3 regions of the Geobacillus sp. G4 genome follow, and region 1 is predicted to be linked to each of the others. Evidence: riboswitches for the same ligand, from Rfam matches in the RefSeq annotation. Region 1 holds a riboswitch; each other region holds the start of a gene.
The links. A riboswitch is a leader RNA that binds a small molecule or an ion and turns the genes downstream of it on or off. The one in region 1 is predicted to bind S-adenosylmethionine.

Region 1 (5,722 bases):
GATGTTCGCGCACCGCTTCAATGAGTTGCTGCGGAGCGACTTTAATGCCGAGGTCGATCACCTCGTAGCCGTTGTTGCTTAAAATGATGTCGACCAAGTTTTTGCCGATGTCATGCACATCGCCTTTGACGGTGGCGAGAATGACTTTTCCTTTTGTGCTTCCTTCTTTCTTTTCCATATACGGCTCTAAAAAGGCGACCGCTGCTTTCATCACTTCCGCGCTTTGCAATACTTCAGCGACGATGAGCTGGTTGTTGTTGAACAGCCGCCCGACTTCATCCATGCCGGCCATGAGCGGACCGTTGATGATGGACAGCGGATCGGAGTAGGTCTCAAGCGCCTTTTCCAAATCGGGAATGAGCCCGTCTTTCGACCCTTCAATAACGTAGCGGGCGAGCCGCTCTTCCAAGCTCAAGTTCGTCTGCGCCGGTTTGGCGGCGGTGATTTTGCTTCGGTAAAATTCGATAAAGGCGTTTAATGTTTCGTCGTTTGTGTCAAAAAGAAGCGCCTCGGCCATTCGCACTTCTTCTTCCGGAATCGAAGCGAACCGCTCGAGCTTCTCGGTGTTGACAATGGCGTAATCGAGCCCGGCTTGCGTGCAATGGTACAAAAAGACCGAGTTCAGCACTTCGCGCCCGGCCGGCGGCAAGCCGAACGAGACGTTGCTGATGCCGAGCATCGTTAAGCAATGAGGCAGCCGCTCTTTAATGAGGCGGATCCCTTCGATCGTTTCTTTCGCCGCGCCGATGTATTGCTCATCACCGGTGCCGACCGGGAAGACGAGCGGGTCGAAAATGATGTCGCGCTCAGGCACGCCGTAGCGGTTCATGAGCAAGTCATACGAACGCAAGGCGATCTCGAGCTTTCGTTCGGCGGTGACCGCCATCCCTTGTTCATCGATCGTCCCGACCACAACGGCGGCGCCGTAGCGGTGTAGCAGCGGCACGACATTGGCAAAGCGCTCCTCGCCGTCTTCCAAGTTGATCGAGTTAATGATCGCTTTTCCTTGCGAATAGGTGAGGGCGCGTTCAATGACGCGCTCGTCGGTTGAATCGATGACAAGCGGCACTTTCACTTTTTTCACGACTTCGCGGACGAACTGCTCCATGTCATGGAGTTCGTCGCGGTCTGGGTCGGCGAGGCAAATGTCGATGACATGGGCGCCGTTTTTCACTTGGGCGCGGGCGATTTCCGCCGCTTCTTCGTATTTCCCTTCGGCGATGAGGCGCTTGAATTTGCGCGAGCCGATCACGTTTGTCCGCTCGCCGACAAAGAGCGGACGCATCGTTTCATCATAGATGAGCGCCTCGATGCCGGAAACGGCGTGGACATCAAACGAAGACGGAATCGCCCGCGGCGGGAGATCACGCACCGCTTCGGCAATGGCGCGGATATGATCCGGCGTCGTGCCGCAACACCCGCCGACGATGTTGATCCATCCCTTTTCGGCAAAGCGGCGGATTTTCTCTGCCAGCATATTCGGCGTTTCATGATAGTGGCCTTCCTCATCCGGCAGACCGGCGTTCGGGTAGCAGCTGACCGCCGTGTCAGCGAGCGAGGCGAGCGTGCGCAAATGGTCGGTCATAAACTCCGGACCGGTTGCGCAGTTTAAGCCGACGGCGATCGGCTTCATATGGCGCACCGAGATGAAAAACGCATCGATCGCCTGCCCGGCGAGCGTCGTGCCCATCGGTTCGATCGTGCCGGAAATCATGAGCGGCACGCGGCGGCCGACCGCTTCAAACGCCTTCGAAATGCCGAGAAAACCGGCTTTGACATTCAGCGTATCTTGGCACGTCTCGAGTAGGAGAAGGTCGACGCCTCCTAAGAGCAGTCCGCGCGCTTGTTCTTCGTAGGCGGCGACGAGTTCTTCAAACGTTGCGCCGCCGGTCACCGACAACGTTTTCGTCGTCGGCCCCATCGAACCGGCGACAAAGCGCGGCCAGTCCGGGGTGGAGAACGACTCAGCCGTTTGTTTGGCAAGTTTGGCCGCTTCGATGTTCAGCTCAAGCGCCAAATGACCGAGGCCATATTCGTCAAGCACGATGCGTGTCGCTCCGAACGTGTTCGTTTCAATGATATCAGCACCGGCTTCTAGGTACGCTTCATGAATGCGGCGGATGACATGCGGGGCGGTGAGGGTCAAATATTCGTTGCACCCTTCATACGCCTCGCCGCCAAAGTCGGCGGCCGATAGGTTGGCGCTTTGGATCATCGTGCCCATGGCGCCATCGATGACAAGAATTTTTCTTTGCAGTTGCTGTTCTAAGGTGACGTTAGCCATGAACAACCTTCCTTTCTTTGGCGGCCGCTTCTTTTTCGTGAATGTAGCGGACAAGCTCGACCGTCATGTCGTAGCGCAAGAACGGCGTGATCAAATAAATGCCGTTAAACAAATCAAACGCAGCGTCAATGAGCGATTTGGCGATAGCGATGCCTTCCTTGGCTGCTTGCACCGGGTCGCCGCCGCAGGCGGCCATGCGGGCGCGAATCTCGTCAGAGAGCGTAATGCCCGGCACTTCATGATGCAAAAAGTCGGCGTTGCGCGCGCTCACAAGTGGCATAATGCCGATGTAAATCGGCGTGTCAAGATGCTTGGTCGCTTCGTGCACTTCAACGATTTTCTCTTCCGAGTAAATCGGCTGGGTCAAGAAATAGTGGGCGCCGCATTGAATTTTTTTCTCCATTCGCTCAACTGCTTTATCCAAATGGCGGACGTTCGGGTTGAACGCAGCGCCGATCGAGAAGTTCGTTTTTTGCCCAAGCGGTTTGCCCGAGTACGACAGCCCTTCGTTAAACTGGCGGATCAAGCGGATCAAATCGAACGATGATAAATCATACACCGACGTTGCTCCTGGGAAGTCGCCGATTTTCGACGGGTCGCCGGTAATGGCGAGCACGTCGGTGATGCCGAGCGTATGCAAGCCCATCAAATGCGACTGCAAGCCGATCAAATTGCGATCGCGGCATGTAATATGCACAAGCGGGCGGATGCCGAGCTGCTCCTTGATGATCGTGGCGACAGCGGCGTTGCTGATGCGCGGCGTGGCGAGCGAGTTGTCGGCCAACGTCAGCGCATCGATGCCGGCGTCATGGAGCGCTTTCGCCCCAGCAAGAAACTTGTCAATCCCCAATTTTTTCGGCGGATCCAGCTCCACAATGACCGAGCGGCGCGTGCGGGCAAGCTCGGGAAGGGGAGATGGGGCGGGCCGATCCGCTTGCACTGATACAGACACCGCGCGCCGTTTCACCGTTTTTTCCGTCACCGGCGTTCGGTCGGAGAGCGCTTTTGCCATCGCTGCGATATGCTTCGGCGTCGTGCCGCAGCACCCGCCGATCAAGCGCACCCCTTGGTCGCGGAACGCTTTGGCTGTTTCCTCGAAATATTCAGCGTTCGTCTCATAGACAAGCCGGCCATCGCGGTAATCCGGGAGGCTCGCGTTCGGATACGCCGACAAAAATGCCTGCTTCGGCAGCGGCACTTCCTCGAGCGACCGAAGCATATGATATGGACCGAGACGACAGTTCAGTCCGATGACATCGGCCCCGAGCGCCTCTAGGCGGGCAAGGGCGTCCGCGAGCGGCGTGCCATCTTGCAAGACGCCGACTTCATGGAGCGAGACGTGAGCGATAATCGGCAAGTCGGTCTCTTTGCGGGCGATGGCAAGCACCGTCTCCAACTCTTCCAAATCGTAATACGTCTCGAGCAGCACGCCGTCGACTCCTTCAGCCAGCAGGACAAACAGCTGCTCGCGAAACGTCCGTTTCACTTCTTCGAGCGTGACGACGCTTTTGTTTAACGTGCGCAGCCCCCCGATCGTCCCGAGCACGTACGCCCGCCCGTTCGCCGCTTGCCTGGCGAGCCGCACCGCCGCGCGGTTGATGGCCGGCACCTCATCTTCAAGGCCGTAGCGGGCGAGTTTCACATAGTTGGCGCCGTATGTATTCGTCTGAATGACGTCGGCGCCCGCGGCGATATACGCTTCATGAATATGGACGATTTCATCTGGATTGGATAGATTCAATTCTTCAAAACAACGGTCAATGCCGTGCGAATATAAAAGCGTTCCCATCGCCCCGTCGGCGATGAGAATGCGCTCTTTCAACTTATCCAGCAATCCCACGTTCGATTCCCCCGTTTCTCCGTAGTAAAAGAAAAAAGCCTTCTATAAGAAGAAGACTTTTCATTCGCTTCTTCTTATCTTCCAGGCTTCCGCCTGTCTGGATTTAGCACCTTGGCCGCGGGCCAGGTTGCTGAGGGTTCACCGGGCCAGTCCCTCCCCCTCTCTTGATAAGAATGTCCGTATGCAATTGTGCGGCAGCGTTTTGATGATTACTATATAATTTAATGTATTTTTCGAAATTATTCAATACGGTGAAGCGAGGAAATTTCAAAAAAGAATTTCTCGGATCAACGGAGAAGCTCTTTTCCACATTGGGGGCAAAATTGGAAATTGTGCTGCACATGCCCGCCGCAATGAGGGCAATGCTTGTTTGGCTGTTTATGGCTTCCAAATCGGACGTTCAGCGGGTCGGGCTCTTCCTCGCTGTCGACAATGTCCAATAAGGACATGCGTTGTTTTCCCGTCGCATTTTTGTAATGGTAAAACGCTTGAAATACGCCGATGGCGATGACGACAAGGCCGAAAAACGGAAAAAAGCGGGCGGCGGGAAACGGCGAGTCCGCGGTGATGGAGAATGCCATCACCATCCAAAAGATGCCGAACAACACAGCGGCGATGCTGCCGAAGAGTCCTTGCATCGACGGACCGCGGCCGGGTTTGATGCTTTTCAATTTCATTCCTCCCTAACAGAATTCATAGATATATTATAATAGAAAAAATTGGTTTTTACCATGTTCACATAGAAACGTTTGAGCCGATAGAGGCAAAAATATTAGATTTTTAATTGGATTTATTTTTCAATACCTTGATTATGTCTTGTAAGAGAGGAAAACGGGCGGTATGTTGCCTTATCAATTGCATCATCGACCATTTTTCGCTTCTTAAGCATTGGCATGGGTGGGAAGACCGTTCAACGATCGTTTTGTCATTGCACTTTCATTGTCTCTATGTTCTAATTAGGAATGATGGAGATGAAGAAGACGGGGGGCTGGAAGTGAACGGGGAAGAGATCATCCGCTTCGAGCGAGTGACAAAGGAATACGACGGCACGGTCGTATTGGATGATGTGAGTTTTGCGATGGAGCGCGGGAAGTTTTATACGCTGCTTGGGCCGTCGGGGTGCGGGAAGACGACGATTTTGCGGCTGATTGCCGGGTTTATCGAACCGACGCAAGGAACGATTTATTTCCATGGAAAGCCGATTCAAAACGTCCCGCCGAACAAGCGGCAAGTCAATACCGTTTTTCAAGATTACGCCTTGTTCCCGCATTTGGACGTATTTGAAAATGTCGCCTTTGGTTTGCGCATTAAAAAAATGAAAGAAGCGGACATCCGCCAAAAAGTGAGCGAAGCGCTCCGGTTTGTCAACTTGGAAGGCTATGAGCGCCGGCGCATTCAAGAGATGTCCGGCGGTCAGCGCCAACGCGTCGCGATTGCCCGGGCGATTGTGAATGAGCCAGAAGTGTTGCTCTTGGATGAGCCGCTATCGGCCTTGGATTTGAAGCTGCGCACGGAAATGCAGTATGAACTTCGCGAACTGCAGCGCCGATTGGGCATTACGTTTATTTTTGTCACGCATGATCAAGAAGAAGCGCTGG
Region 2 (5,722 bases), 110 kb from region 1:
TTCATTCGTACACCAGCTGCTGCGCCATTACATTACTGGATCGGCCATCGCTGTCGGCATCGTTGGTGCGACATTAATGCTGACGACGCTCCGCATTTCCTTTCAGGAGGGAAAGTGGCTGGTAGGGATTTTGTTGCTGTCGACAATGGTCATGGGAGCGGCCGAGTGGATCGTTTTTCGCCGTGACTTGGCGCCGATTCGCCGTTTTTTTGCCGTCAAACAGCCGGACGAGAGATTGGCCGCAAAGGCCCTGGAACAAACACGCCGCTTGCCGATATTGGCGGTGCGCCGCATTTTAGGTCCGCATTTGTTCGGGTTGTCGATTCCCGGCATGGGGCTGACGGCTTTATGCATCCATCACCATGTCCTATCCCTTCCGTATCGATATATCTTGTACGCCTTTATCGGCGCCATTTTGATCGCGTCGCTCCATGCGTTGATTGAATTTTTCTTGACAACGAAAACTTGCCGGCCGCTGATGGCGCATTTGCTTACGAAGGCTGGCAGGATCGATGAAAGGCATCCGCCGCTTCCCGTGTCACTCAAAACAAAATTGCAACTGACGGTCTTGTTCAGTGGGATATTTCCTGTTCTGCTGTTCAGCTTAGCGACGGAAATCAAATGGTCGCTCGCCGGACCGAGTGCATCCCATTGGTCGTATTGGCCCTGGGCAGCCGTGATTTTGCTGTTTTCGACCGCCTTCTCCGTTTTTTTGACCCGCTTATTGGTCAATGAGATCAATGAACCCGTCAGTGTGCTTGTAGCGCATATGAAACAGGCGGAAAACGAAACATACACCCCCGTCGCCCACAATGTGTATACCGATGAATTTGCCTATTTGCTTCGCGGATTCAACCATATGATCGATGCTGTGCATCGCCGCGACCGAACGAACAAAGAACTGCTTAACAGTTTCATCACTGTCCTGACAGCGGCGCTTGACGCCCGCGATCCTTATACAGCTGGGCACTCGCTGCGCGTGGCCCGTTACGCACTCGCGATTGGGGAAAAGCTTTCCCTTCCGAATGAACAGCTTGATGCCTTGTATCGTTCCGCTCTACTGCATGATATCGGAAAGATCGGCGTTCCGGACGCCATTTTGCTTAAAGTGGGAAAGCTAAGCGATGACGAATTTGCCTGGATCAAAAAACACCCTGCCCTTGGGGAAGCCATTTTGCGAGAAGTCAGGCCGATCGAACCGATCGAACCGCTTTTGCCCGGCATTCGCTCCCATCACGAACGCATCGATGGCAAGGGATATCCAGATGGCTTAGCAGGTGACGAGATTCCATTATTCGGAAAGATTATTGCCGTCGCGGATGCGTTTGATGCCATGACTTCGGACCGCCCGTACCGAAAAGGCATGGATATTCGCCAAGCGGCCGACATTTTAAAGAATGGAAAAGGAACTCAATGGGATGAAGAAATTGTCGATGTGTTTTTGCAATATGTAGAACAACAACTTTTGCCTTCTTCTACAGCGGTTTCCTAATCAGCGCTGTCCAAACCTTCTTTCTGGCACGAAGCACGGTTCAGGCTGCATCTTTCTTCCTTTCAAACAGTGCAAACGGTACGCCCCCGTCGCAAGGGGCATACCGTGCGGCGCCTTGCTAGGTGGATGGGACGGACGGCCGCTCTTTCACAAACGACAACGCCTGCTCAAAATCGGCGATCAAATCGTTGACATCCTCCAGTCCGACGCTCAGCCGCAGCAAGCCGTCGGTAATGCCGCGGCGGAGTCGCTCGTCTTTCGGCATGGCCGCATGCGACATTTTCGCCGGGTGCGATAAAATTGACTCGACCGCCCCAAGGCTGACGGCGAACACGGGCAGGCGGACGTTTTGCACGAACGTCCGGGCCGATTCTTCATCGGCAAGGCGGAACGACAAGACGGCGCCAAACCCGGCCGCCTGTTGGCGCTGGATGTCATGGCCTGGGTGGTGCGAAAGCCCCGGATAATACACATCTTCCACTTTCGGATGGCGCGCCAAATACTCAGCGATGGCCAGGGCGGATTCGGACGATTGTTTCAGCCGGACATGAAGCGTTTTGATCCCCCGCAGCACAAGCCACGCATCTTGCACGCCGAGGACGGCGCCAAAGGCGTTTTGCAGTTTGTACAATTCTTTTCCCAATTCCTCGTCTTTCACGACCGCCAGCCCGGCGACGACGTCGCTATGGCCGGCTAAAAATTTCGTTGCGCTGTGTAGGACGACGTCGACGCCAAGATCAAGCGGCCGCTGCAGCGCCGGCGTCATAAACGTATTGTCAAGAAACGTTAGGCAGCCATGCGCTTTCGCCAGCTTGACAACACTCCGAATATCGGTCACTTTTAAGAGCGGATTGGACGGCGTTTCCATGTAAATGACTTTCGTGTTCGGTCGGATGTTTTCGGCGACGGCGCGCAAATCGGTCATATCGACAAACGTATACTCAATGCCAAAGCGGCTCAATACTTCGGTGATCATCCGGTACGTGCCGCCGTAAACGTCTTCCGTCACGAGGACGTGGTCGCCTCTGGACAAGAGCAAAAACGCCGTCGAAATGGCGGCCATGCCAGAAGCGAAGGCGAATCCGCGCACGCCGCCTTCTAACGCCGCGATCGTTTCCTCAAGCGCCTCGCGCGTCGGGTTGCTGGAGCGGCTGTAGTCGTATTTGCCGAATGAATCGAAATCGAACTGATGGAACGTGGAGGCGTGCTGGATCGGCACGCTCACCGCCCCGGTTGCGCGGTCGACTTTCCATTCGTTATGGAGCAGTTTCGTCGAAAACGACCATTCCTGTTCCATCGCTTACACCTCTTTCATGTTTTTCAATGCCTGCGCCAAGTCGGCGATCAAATCGTCAGCGTGCTCAATGCCGACCGAGAAACGGAGCAGCCGGTTGCAAATACCGTTTTGGATGCGGATTTCCTCAGGAATGTCCGCATGCGTCTGCGTCGCTGGGTACGTAATAAAGCTTTCGACTCCGCCTAAGCTTTCCGCGAATGTAATGAGGCGCAAGCTTTTTAAAAACCCGTTCACCCACTTTTCATCGGCAATCCGGAACGACAGCATCCCGCCTCTTCCCGGATACAACACATCGGTGACATCTTCATGTTCGCGCAAAAAGGCGCTCACTCGCTTCGCGTTTTCTTCATGTTGGCGCATCCTTAGCGCCAGCGTTTTCATCCCGCGGATCAGCAACCACGAATCAAACGGCGACAAAACAGCGCCGATGGCGTTCTGATACTCGGCCAGGCGTTGACAGAGCTCCTCGCCCTTGGCGACGACAAGACCGGCCAAGACGTCGTTATGGCCGCCTAAATATTTCGTGGCGCTGTGGATGACAATATCGGCGCCCTGTTCGATCGGGCGTTGAAGCACCGGTGTATAAAACGTGTTGTCAACGATCAACAAAAGCCCGTGCCGCTTGGCGAGCTCGGCGACCGCAGAGATATCCGTCTCGTGCATGAGCGGATTCGTTGGCGTTTCCAAAAAGATGGCTTTTGTTTTTTCCGCAATTTTTTCCTCTACAGCAGCAAGATCGGTAAAATCGACGTAATGGAACCCAAGACCGTACTTGCGCCAGCCGCGCTCAAACAGGCGGTACGTGCCGCCGTACAGGTCGGCCGATACGAGAAACTCATCTCCGCTCTCAAACAAGGCGAGCACTGTCTGAATGGCGGCCATGCCGGAGCTGAACGCGTAGCCTTGGTCGCCGCCTTCAAGCTTCGCGATCGCTTCTTCGACGATTTTGCGCGTCGGGTTGCCGGTGCGGATGTAGTCAAACCCGGTCGACTCTCCGATGCCGGCATGGCGGTAAGCGGTGGAAAAATAAACAGGCGGGTTGACCGTCCCCGTCGCCGTTTCGCTCCGGTTGCCAATTTGCGCTAACAACGTCTCCAGTTTCTCCATCTCATCTCTCTCCTTCTGCTGAAAATTCCATCATGGGTCAACGGCCGACCGCTTGGCGCCAAACGAAGCGCCGCTGTCTCTCGGGCAGCGGCCGAGCGCCTTCGTCCGAAACCGCCTCGCGGTTGATGGAAGCGGCCGCTTGAGTAAATAAAAAAAGTCTTCTAAGAAGAAGACTTTTCCATACGCACATGGTCATGCTTCTTCTTATCTGCCGAATTGAATGCTCAATTCGCTGGATTTAGCACCTGGCCGCCGGGCGGCTGGTTGCTGAAGCTTCATTGGGCCAGTTCCCTCCGCTTCTCTTGATAAGAATGAGACGCGTATTCAATTTTTCTAATTTAATAAAAAATGTAGCGCATTCCCCCCGTTTTTGCAAGTCATTTTTTTATCAATGGCACCATTCGGCAAATTCACAAAAAATTCGAGCCGTTCATTAACATCTTTTGGTGCAAATATGTTACAATAACAGATGAACTTACGCTTTCATGGAGGATGGTCATGGCGACAGCAACAGGAACGATGCGCGACTGCAAGTTGTACAGCGGAGAGCTGCAAGAAGAAATCGAACTGCTCATCTACTTGCCAAGCAATTTTTCGCCGCTTTACAAATATTCTTTATTAATCGCGCAAGACGGCAAAGATTATTTTATGTATGGAAAAATGAAAACCGTCATCGAAACGCTGATGGAAGAAGGAACAATCGACCGGACGATCGTCGTCGGCATCCCGTATCGGAACGTCAACGACCGCTACGAGAAATACCACCCGGAAGGACGAAAGCACGAAGCATACCTTCGTTTTTTAGCCCATGAGCTCGTCCCGTTTTTGGACCGCGAACTGCCGACATACCAAATGGGCAAAGGCCGGGCGCTGATCGGCGATTCGCTCGGCGGAACGGTGTCGCTTCTAGCCGGGTTGTTGTATCCGCATACATTTGGGAAAATCGCCATGCAGTCCCCCTATATCGATGACTCGGTATTGGCGCGCATCCGCTCATTCCGCGATCCATCGCTCCTTTCGCTTTACCATTCTGTTGGCACAGAGGAAACAGCGGTGAAAACGACGGATGGCCATGTGCGCGATTTTATCACCCCGAATCGAATGGCGCGGGACTTGTTTATGGAAAAACGGTTTGCTTATACGTACCATGAGTTCGAAGGCGGCCATGCGTGGACGTATTGGCAGCCGGATGTACCCCGGGCCGTAGCCGCTGTTTTATCATTATAGGACAAAACGGAGCAACTTCAAAGATGTCGAAGCCGCCGCATCCATTCCGTGCGTTTCCTGTGCATGGAAAAAGAACTGGTTCAAGGAGGGAAAACAAAATGAAGTACGGCATTGTGATCTTTCCGCCAAAACGGATTCAGGACTTCGCCAACTCGTACCGGAAACGGTACGACAGCCATTACGCCCTCATCCCGCCGCATATTACGCTGAAATACCCATTTGAAGCGGATGAGGAGCAAATAAAAAAAATGGCGAAAGAGTTGCGCCGCATTGCGGCGGAAACACCTCCCATTCCGATCAAAGTGACGAAATTCAGCTCGTTTTACCCGACAAGCAACATCATTTATTTGAAGGTGGAACCAAACGACGTGCTCGAGCGCCTTCATGAACAACTGCACAGCGGCTTGTTCGCCGGAAAGCCGGAGTTTGTGTTCGTGCCTCACATTACGATCGGCCGCGATTTGCCGGGCGCAGAATATGCGGACGTCTACAGCCAGCTGAAGCTGCAAGATGTGCACTTCGAGGAGACCGTCGACCGCTTCCATCTTCTCTATCAGCTGGAAAACGGCTCGTGGACCGTCTATGAAACGTTTATCGTC
Region 3 (5,722 bases), on a different contig from region 1:
GCTTGGCTTGAAGGACAAGCTCGACCGCGCATCGGAAGACGAGATGCTCGATTGGCTCGCCTCGGACGGGATGTTGGTCAAACGGCCGATTTTGACGGACGGCGAGCGGGTCGTCGTGGGCTTTCGCGAACAAGAATACGAGGCGTTTTTCGCGGCGGGGACATAAAAAATTTTTTGCAAAATCGGGTGAATTCAGTGAGTTTTTGCGGAAAATCGGTTATGATGAAAAGGAATATACATTTTGTCGCAATGGAGGGATACGATGAACACGCCGAAAGAACTTCGCTATACAAAGGAGCATGAGTGGGTGCGCGTGGAAGGAGAGAACGTGCGCATCGGCATTACGGATTACGCCCAATCAGAGCTTGGCGACATCGTCTTTGTCGAGCTGCCGGAAGTCGGCGCAGAGGTTACGGCGAACGAGCCGTTCGGCAGCGTTGAATCGGTGAAAACGGTCTCGGAATTGTATGCGCCGATCAGCGGCACGGTCGTTGAAGTGAATGAGGCGTTAAATGACCATCCGGAGTACGTGAACGAATCGCCGTATGACAAAGCGTGGATGATCGTCGTCAAACCGAATGATTTGAGCGAAATCGACAATTTGTTGACGGCGGAACAATACGAGGCGATGATCAACGAAGGATAAACGTTCCTGCAATCTTCGCTTCGATTCGGGCACTCTATACATACCGGAATTTGATTGAAAAAAGGGGTGCTCGCGATGGCGCTGCAAACGACGCGCATAGATGTCACGGACCGGATCATCGGCAAACTGAACGGCCGCTCGCTGGAGTTGTACGAGGAAGGAGAGCTCATCGGGCGCCTTCCGCTTCCGGCGGCCGTCCCGTTGAAAAAGGGGTATACCGAACAAAACGGAAGAATTTACAAACAGGTGACCGCTACCGTTGAGCCGGACCAAAAATATGTCGATTGCGACGGGGAAGCGGGCTGGTGTTGAAAGGCAACGGTGGATGGCCGTTGCTTTTCATTTTCAACATTTGGCCGGCGCAAGACATACAATAATAGTATCCTCATTTGAAGTTAGGTGGGTCGGACATGCGACGCGTGGAAAAAGTGATCATCGTCGAAGGGCGATCAGACAAGCAAAAAGTGGCGGCGGTGCTGAACGAACCAGTCGTCATCGTCTGCACAAACGGCACGATCAGTGATGCGCGCCTTGAGGAGCTGGCCGATGAGCTGGAAGGATGCGATGTATACGTCTTGGCCGATGCCGATGAGGCGGGAGAAAAATTGCGCCGGCAGTTTCGCCGCATGTTTCCAGAGGCGGAGCATCTTTACATTGACCGGGCGTATGGCGAAGTGGCGGCCGCTCCGCCTTGGCACTTGGCGCAAGTGCTGTTGCGCGCTCGTTTCGACGTCCGCATCGAATCGCTCATGAGGGGAAGAGGCGAGTGAAAGCGATCGACCGAAACGATGTCATGCGAGTGGTGGAAGTCGAGCCGCTTCTGGCCCTTTACTTGTATACCCCGCTGTGCGGCACGTGCCAGCTGGCGCGGCGGATGCTTGTGGTGGTGGAGCAGTTGTTTCCGGCGCTGCCGTTTTACGAAACAGACATTAACTATATCCCCGAGCAGGCGGCCGAGTGGAAAATTGAAAGCGTCCCTTGCCTGCTTCTTTTTAGGGACGGAACGGTCGCAGGCAAGTGGTATGCCTTTCATTCCGTTCCGTATTTGTACGAAGTGATTCAAGCCTGCTTGCCGTCCCGATGATTCGCCTTTTTTTGACGCTGTTTGACACATTTCTTGGGAAATGACAAAAACGGCGCTCGTTCGTCAACGGGTTGTCGAGATTTTTGTAAAGGATTCTCCCCCCTTTGAATGGAAATAAAGGAAACAAAGGAAAATGGGGGAGGATGCGCAATGGAAATGCGTGAATTGATCGGGCAATTCGTGGAACGGATGCAAGGGTTGCGCCATTTGATGCCGATTTTGCCGGATGAGCAGCTGTATGTTCGGTTTGAAAGCGATGACGAAACCGCCTTGCTGTTGATCGGCAAGGAATCAGCCGCTAGAGGGATGGAAAACGATGAACGGAAAACATTGACGGTGCGCGGTTCCAAAGAGGCGCTCGCGTCCCTGCTGAACGGCGAACTGAAGCTGCAGCAGCTCGTCCGGTTGCGTGAAGTGCACGTGTCAGGAAGCTTCCGCCAGCTTTTGCTTCTTGAATCGCTCCTCCATTTGGCCAAGCCTTATCGGGACGTCGGATAAAAAAGATGTTGACACGCTTCGACAGACAATGATACAATCACATTCGTAGTCAATTGAATAGGCGATTGTTGCGCTCTTATCAAGAGAGGTGGAGGGATGTGCCCAATGAAGCCCGGCAACCGTCAGCGCATGTGCTGAAATGGTGCCAATTCACACAAAGCGGCCTGCTTTGAGAGATAAGAGACGGAATGGTGCACAATACCTTTCTGTTCTCTGCGGGCAGAAAGGTTTTCTTTTTGCGCTCTGCCGCTTGGGGAGGAAGGTGAAACGATGATTACACTCGAACAAGTGACGAAAATCTATCAAGCGGCCAACGGTTCGGTCACGGCAGTCGACAATGTGTCGCTTGAGATTCGCGAAGGAGAAATTTTCGGCATTATCGGCTACAGCGGCGCTGGGAAAAGCACGCTCATCCGCTTGCTCAATGGGCTCGAGAAGCCGACGAGCGGCCGGGTGGTCGTCGCCGGGCGCGATATGACGCGCGTGAAAGGGCGGGAGCTGCGCAAGGCGCGCCAAGAAATCGGGATGATTTTCCAGCATTTCAACTTGCTTTGGTCTCGCACAGTCAGGGAAAACATTGCCTTTCCGCTTGAAATTGCCGGCGTCCCGAAAGAGGAGCGGAACAAGCGGGTGGATGAATTGATCGAGCTTGTCGGCCTTTCCGGGCGCGAGGATGCCTACCCGTCGCAGCTGAGCGGCGGGCAAAAGCAGCGGGTCGGCATCGCCCGGGCGCTCGCCAACAACCCGAAAGTCTTGCTGTGCGACGAGGCGACATCGGCGTTGGACCCGCAGACGACCGATGCGATTTTGGACTTGCTCGTTGACATCAACAAGCGTCTCGGGCTGACGATTGTGCTGATCACCCATGAAATGCACGTCATCCGCAAAATTTGCGACCGCGTTGCGGTGATGGAAAGCGGCCGAATCGTCGAGCAAGGCGAAGTGCTGCATGTGTTCCGCAACCCGCAGCAACCGATTACGAAACGGTTCGTCAAGCAGCTGATCGAGCCCGAGGAGACGGAAGAGGCGATTTCTCATTTGTTTGGCCAATACCCGAGCGGGCTGATCGCGCAGCTGACGTTCGTCGGCGCGGCAGCCGGAAAGCCGCTCATCACCGAGGTGGTGCGTCAGTTTGCCGTCGATGTCAACATTTTGCAAGGGAAAATTTCGCAAACCCATCAAGGCGCCTATGGGGTGCTGTTCGTGCACCTCGACGGGGCGAGGGATGAAATCGACCGGGCGCTTGACTATATTCAACGCCAGCAAGTAGCGGTGGAGGTGATTCACGATGCTCGCTAACCTCCTGCCGAACGTGCAATGGGAGACGATGTGGGCGGCGACGGTCGAGACGCTGTATATGACGGGAGTGGCGGTGGCGGCCACTTTCGTCCTCGGAATCGTTCTTGGCTTGCTTCTATTTTTGACAGCGAAGGGCAACCTATGGGAAAACCGGTTTGTCAATACAGTGATTGCTGCGTTTGTGAACATTTTCCGCTCTATTCCGTTTATTATTTTGATCATTTTGCTCATTCCGTTTACAACATGGCTCGTCGGGACGATGCTTGGCGCCAATGCGGCGCTGCCGGCTTTGGTCATTGGGGCCGCGCCGTTTTACGCCCGCATGGTCGAAATCGCTCTTCGCGAAATTGATAAAGGCGTCATCGAAGCAGCTCAAGCGATGGGCGCCTCAACGTGGACGATCATTTGGAAAGTGCTGCTGCCGGAGTCTTTGCCGGCGCTTGTCTCCGGCATTACGGTGACGGCGGTGTCGCTCGTCAGCTATACAGCGATGGCTGGAGCCATCGGCGCCGGCGGGCTTGGGAACTTGGCGTATTTGGAAGGGTTCCAGCGCAACCATAACGATGTGACATTTGTCGCAACCGTATTGGTGTTGGTCATTGTATTTATCATTCAGCTGATCGGTGACTTTGTCACTTCGAAAATCGATAAACGATAAAGGGGGAAACAACTGATGAAGAAATGGTTGGGTGTGTTGCTCGCCGCCATTCTCGTGCTCGCTTTGGCGGCATGCGGCGGCAACAAGAACGACAACGCGGAAGGCGGCAAAGACGGCAAATTGGTGAAGCTGAAAGTCGGCGCTTCGAACGTGCCGCATGCGGAAATTTTGGAAAAAGCGAAACCGATTTTGAAGAAAAAAGGCATCGACTTGGAGATCATCACATTCCAAGATTACATCTTGCCGAACAAAGCGTTGGCGGAGAAGCAAATCGATGCCAACTACTTCCAACACATCCCGTATTTAGAATCGCAAAAGAAAGAATACGGTTATGATTTCGTCAACGCCGGCGGCATTCATATCGAGCCGATCGGCTTATACTCGAAAAAATACAAAAGCATTGAAGAACTGCCGGACGGTGCGACGATCATCATGAGCAACTCGGTCGCCGACCATGGCCGCATTTTGTCGATGCTGCAAGAAAAAGGGCTCATTAAATTGAAACCGGGCGTCGATAAAACGAAAGCGACGGTCAACGACATCGTGGAAAACCCGAAACATTTGAAATTTAAGGCCGATGTCGACGCCGGGCTTCTGCCGCAAATTTACAAAAACGGCGAAGGCGATGCGGTGCTGATCAACGCCAACTATGCGCTTGACGCCGGTTTGGACCCGGCGAAAGACCCGATCGCCGTTGAGTCGCCGAAAAACAATCCGTATGTGAACATTATTGCGGTGCGCAAAGGCGATGAAAACCGGAAAGAAATCAAAACGCTTGTCGAAGTGCTGCAATCGAAAGAAATCCAAGATTTCATTAAAGAAAAATACCACGGCGCCGTCATTCCAGCGGCGGAAAACAATCAATAACGGGAGCGTTTCGCTTCCGTTTCTTTTTTGTCCCCAAAAAGCCGCTCCCCTTAAACGAAAAGAAAGCAGCAAAGGTTAAAACGATTCTGAATCCGAGGGCGCCGCGGCCGACCTGTTTCTCCGCTCTTCATCGGCCGTTCAAACGCGCCAGTACGGCGGCGAGCATAACGATGATGACGCAGTTTTGCAGGACGATCACAGCCGTTAAGCTGAAGGCGCCGTCTCCCTGTTCACCGAGGGTGTTGCCGATGATGATCCACGTCAAAAACGAAGCGAAAGCGGCTGTTAAGGCAAAGACAACCCAACGAATCAATCGCATTTCCCCCTTTTGTATTGATGATGGAAGTTGAACAGAACAGGCGGTTTTCATCATGACGTTCCATCTATGATCGCGAAACGGTGGTGTTTCCACACGCTTTCAATACCATTCGTTGTTTAATTTCGTTTTCCTTCATGCATACTAACAGCAGACACGAGCAAAGGAGGAAAACGGAGATGAACAACGGAACATATGCATCGGTCGAATCCGCGCTTCGCCACTACAAGGAAGGAATCGGAGCGTTTACGCAAAAGCTGCCGGCGGTCGCCGAGCGGTTCAACGCATTCACCGACACCTGCTTTGCCGAAGGGGCGCTGTCGAAAAAAGAAAAACAATTGATCGCCCTTGGCA

Region 2: linked by a shared signal. The riboswitch ahead of ABS784_RS07370 (methionine biosynthesis PLP-dependent protein) and the one ahead of ABS784_RS06760 (bifunctional homocysteine S-methyltransferase/methylenetetrahydrofolate reductase) in region 1 are both predicted to bind S-adenosylmethionine.
Region 3: linked by a shared signal. The riboswitch ahead of ABS784_RS07880 (methionine ABC transporter ATP-binding protein) and the one ahead of ABS784_RS06760 (bifunctional homocysteine S-methyltransferase/methylenetetrahydrofolate reductase) in region 1 are both predicted to bind S-adenosylmethionine.

What each region holds. Positions count from the first base shown of each region.
Region 1 covers NZ_JBEPJY010000004.1:141,620-147,341, forward strand. Annotated here, with positions in the region: gene metH (methionine synthase) at 1-2,284, opposite strand, end outside; gene ABS784_RS06760 (bifunctional homocysteine S-methyltransferase/methylenetetrahydrofolate reductase) at 2,277-4,124, opposite strand; SAM riboswitch class I at 4,196-4,298, opposite strand; gene ABS784_RS06765 (DUF7577 domain-containing protein) at 4,412-4,795, opposite strand; gene ABS784_RS06770 (ABC transporter ATP-binding protein) at 5,119-5,722, shown strand, end outside.
Region 2 covers NZ_JBEPJY010000004.1:250,031-255,752, reverse strand. Annotated here, with positions in the region: gene ABS784_RS07380 (HD-GYP domain-containing protein) at 1-1,492, shown strand, start outside; gene metC (cystathionine beta-lyase) at 1,611-2,789, opposite strand; gene ABS784_RS07370 (methionine biosynthesis PLP-dependent protein) at 2,793-3,896, opposite strand; SAM riboswitch class I at 4,098-4,208, opposite strand; gene ABS784_RS07365 (alpha/beta hydrolase) at 4,395-5,123, shown strand; gene ABS784_RS07360 (YjcG family protein) at 5,222-5,722, shown strand, end outside.
Region 3 covers NZ_JBEPJY010000005.1:69,522-75,243, reverse strand. Annotated here, with positions in the region: gene ABS784_RS07910 (arsenate reductase family protein) at 1-166, shown strand, start outside; gene gcvH (glycine cleavage system protein GcvH) at 263-646, shown strand; gene ABS784_RS07900 (YusG family protein) at 722-958, shown strand; gene ABS784_RS07895 (toprim domain-containing protein) at 1,057-1,416, shown strand; gene ABS784_RS07890 (thioredoxin family protein) at 1,413-1,730, shown strand; gene ABS784_RS07885 (sterol-binding protein) at 1,881-2,228, shown strand; SAM riboswitch class I at 2,302-2,411, shown strand; gene ABS784_RS07880 (methionine ABC transporter ATP-binding protein) at 2,499-3,527, shown strand; gene ABS784_RS07875 (methionine ABC transporter permease) at 3,517-4,185, shown strand; gene ABS784_RS07870 (MetQ/NlpA family ABC transporter substrate-binding protein) at 4,201-5,052, shown strand; gene ABS784_RS07865 (hypothetical protein) at 5,180-5,371, opposite strand; gene ABS784_RS07860 (carboxymuconolactone decarboxylase family protein) at 5,548-5,722, shown strand, end outside.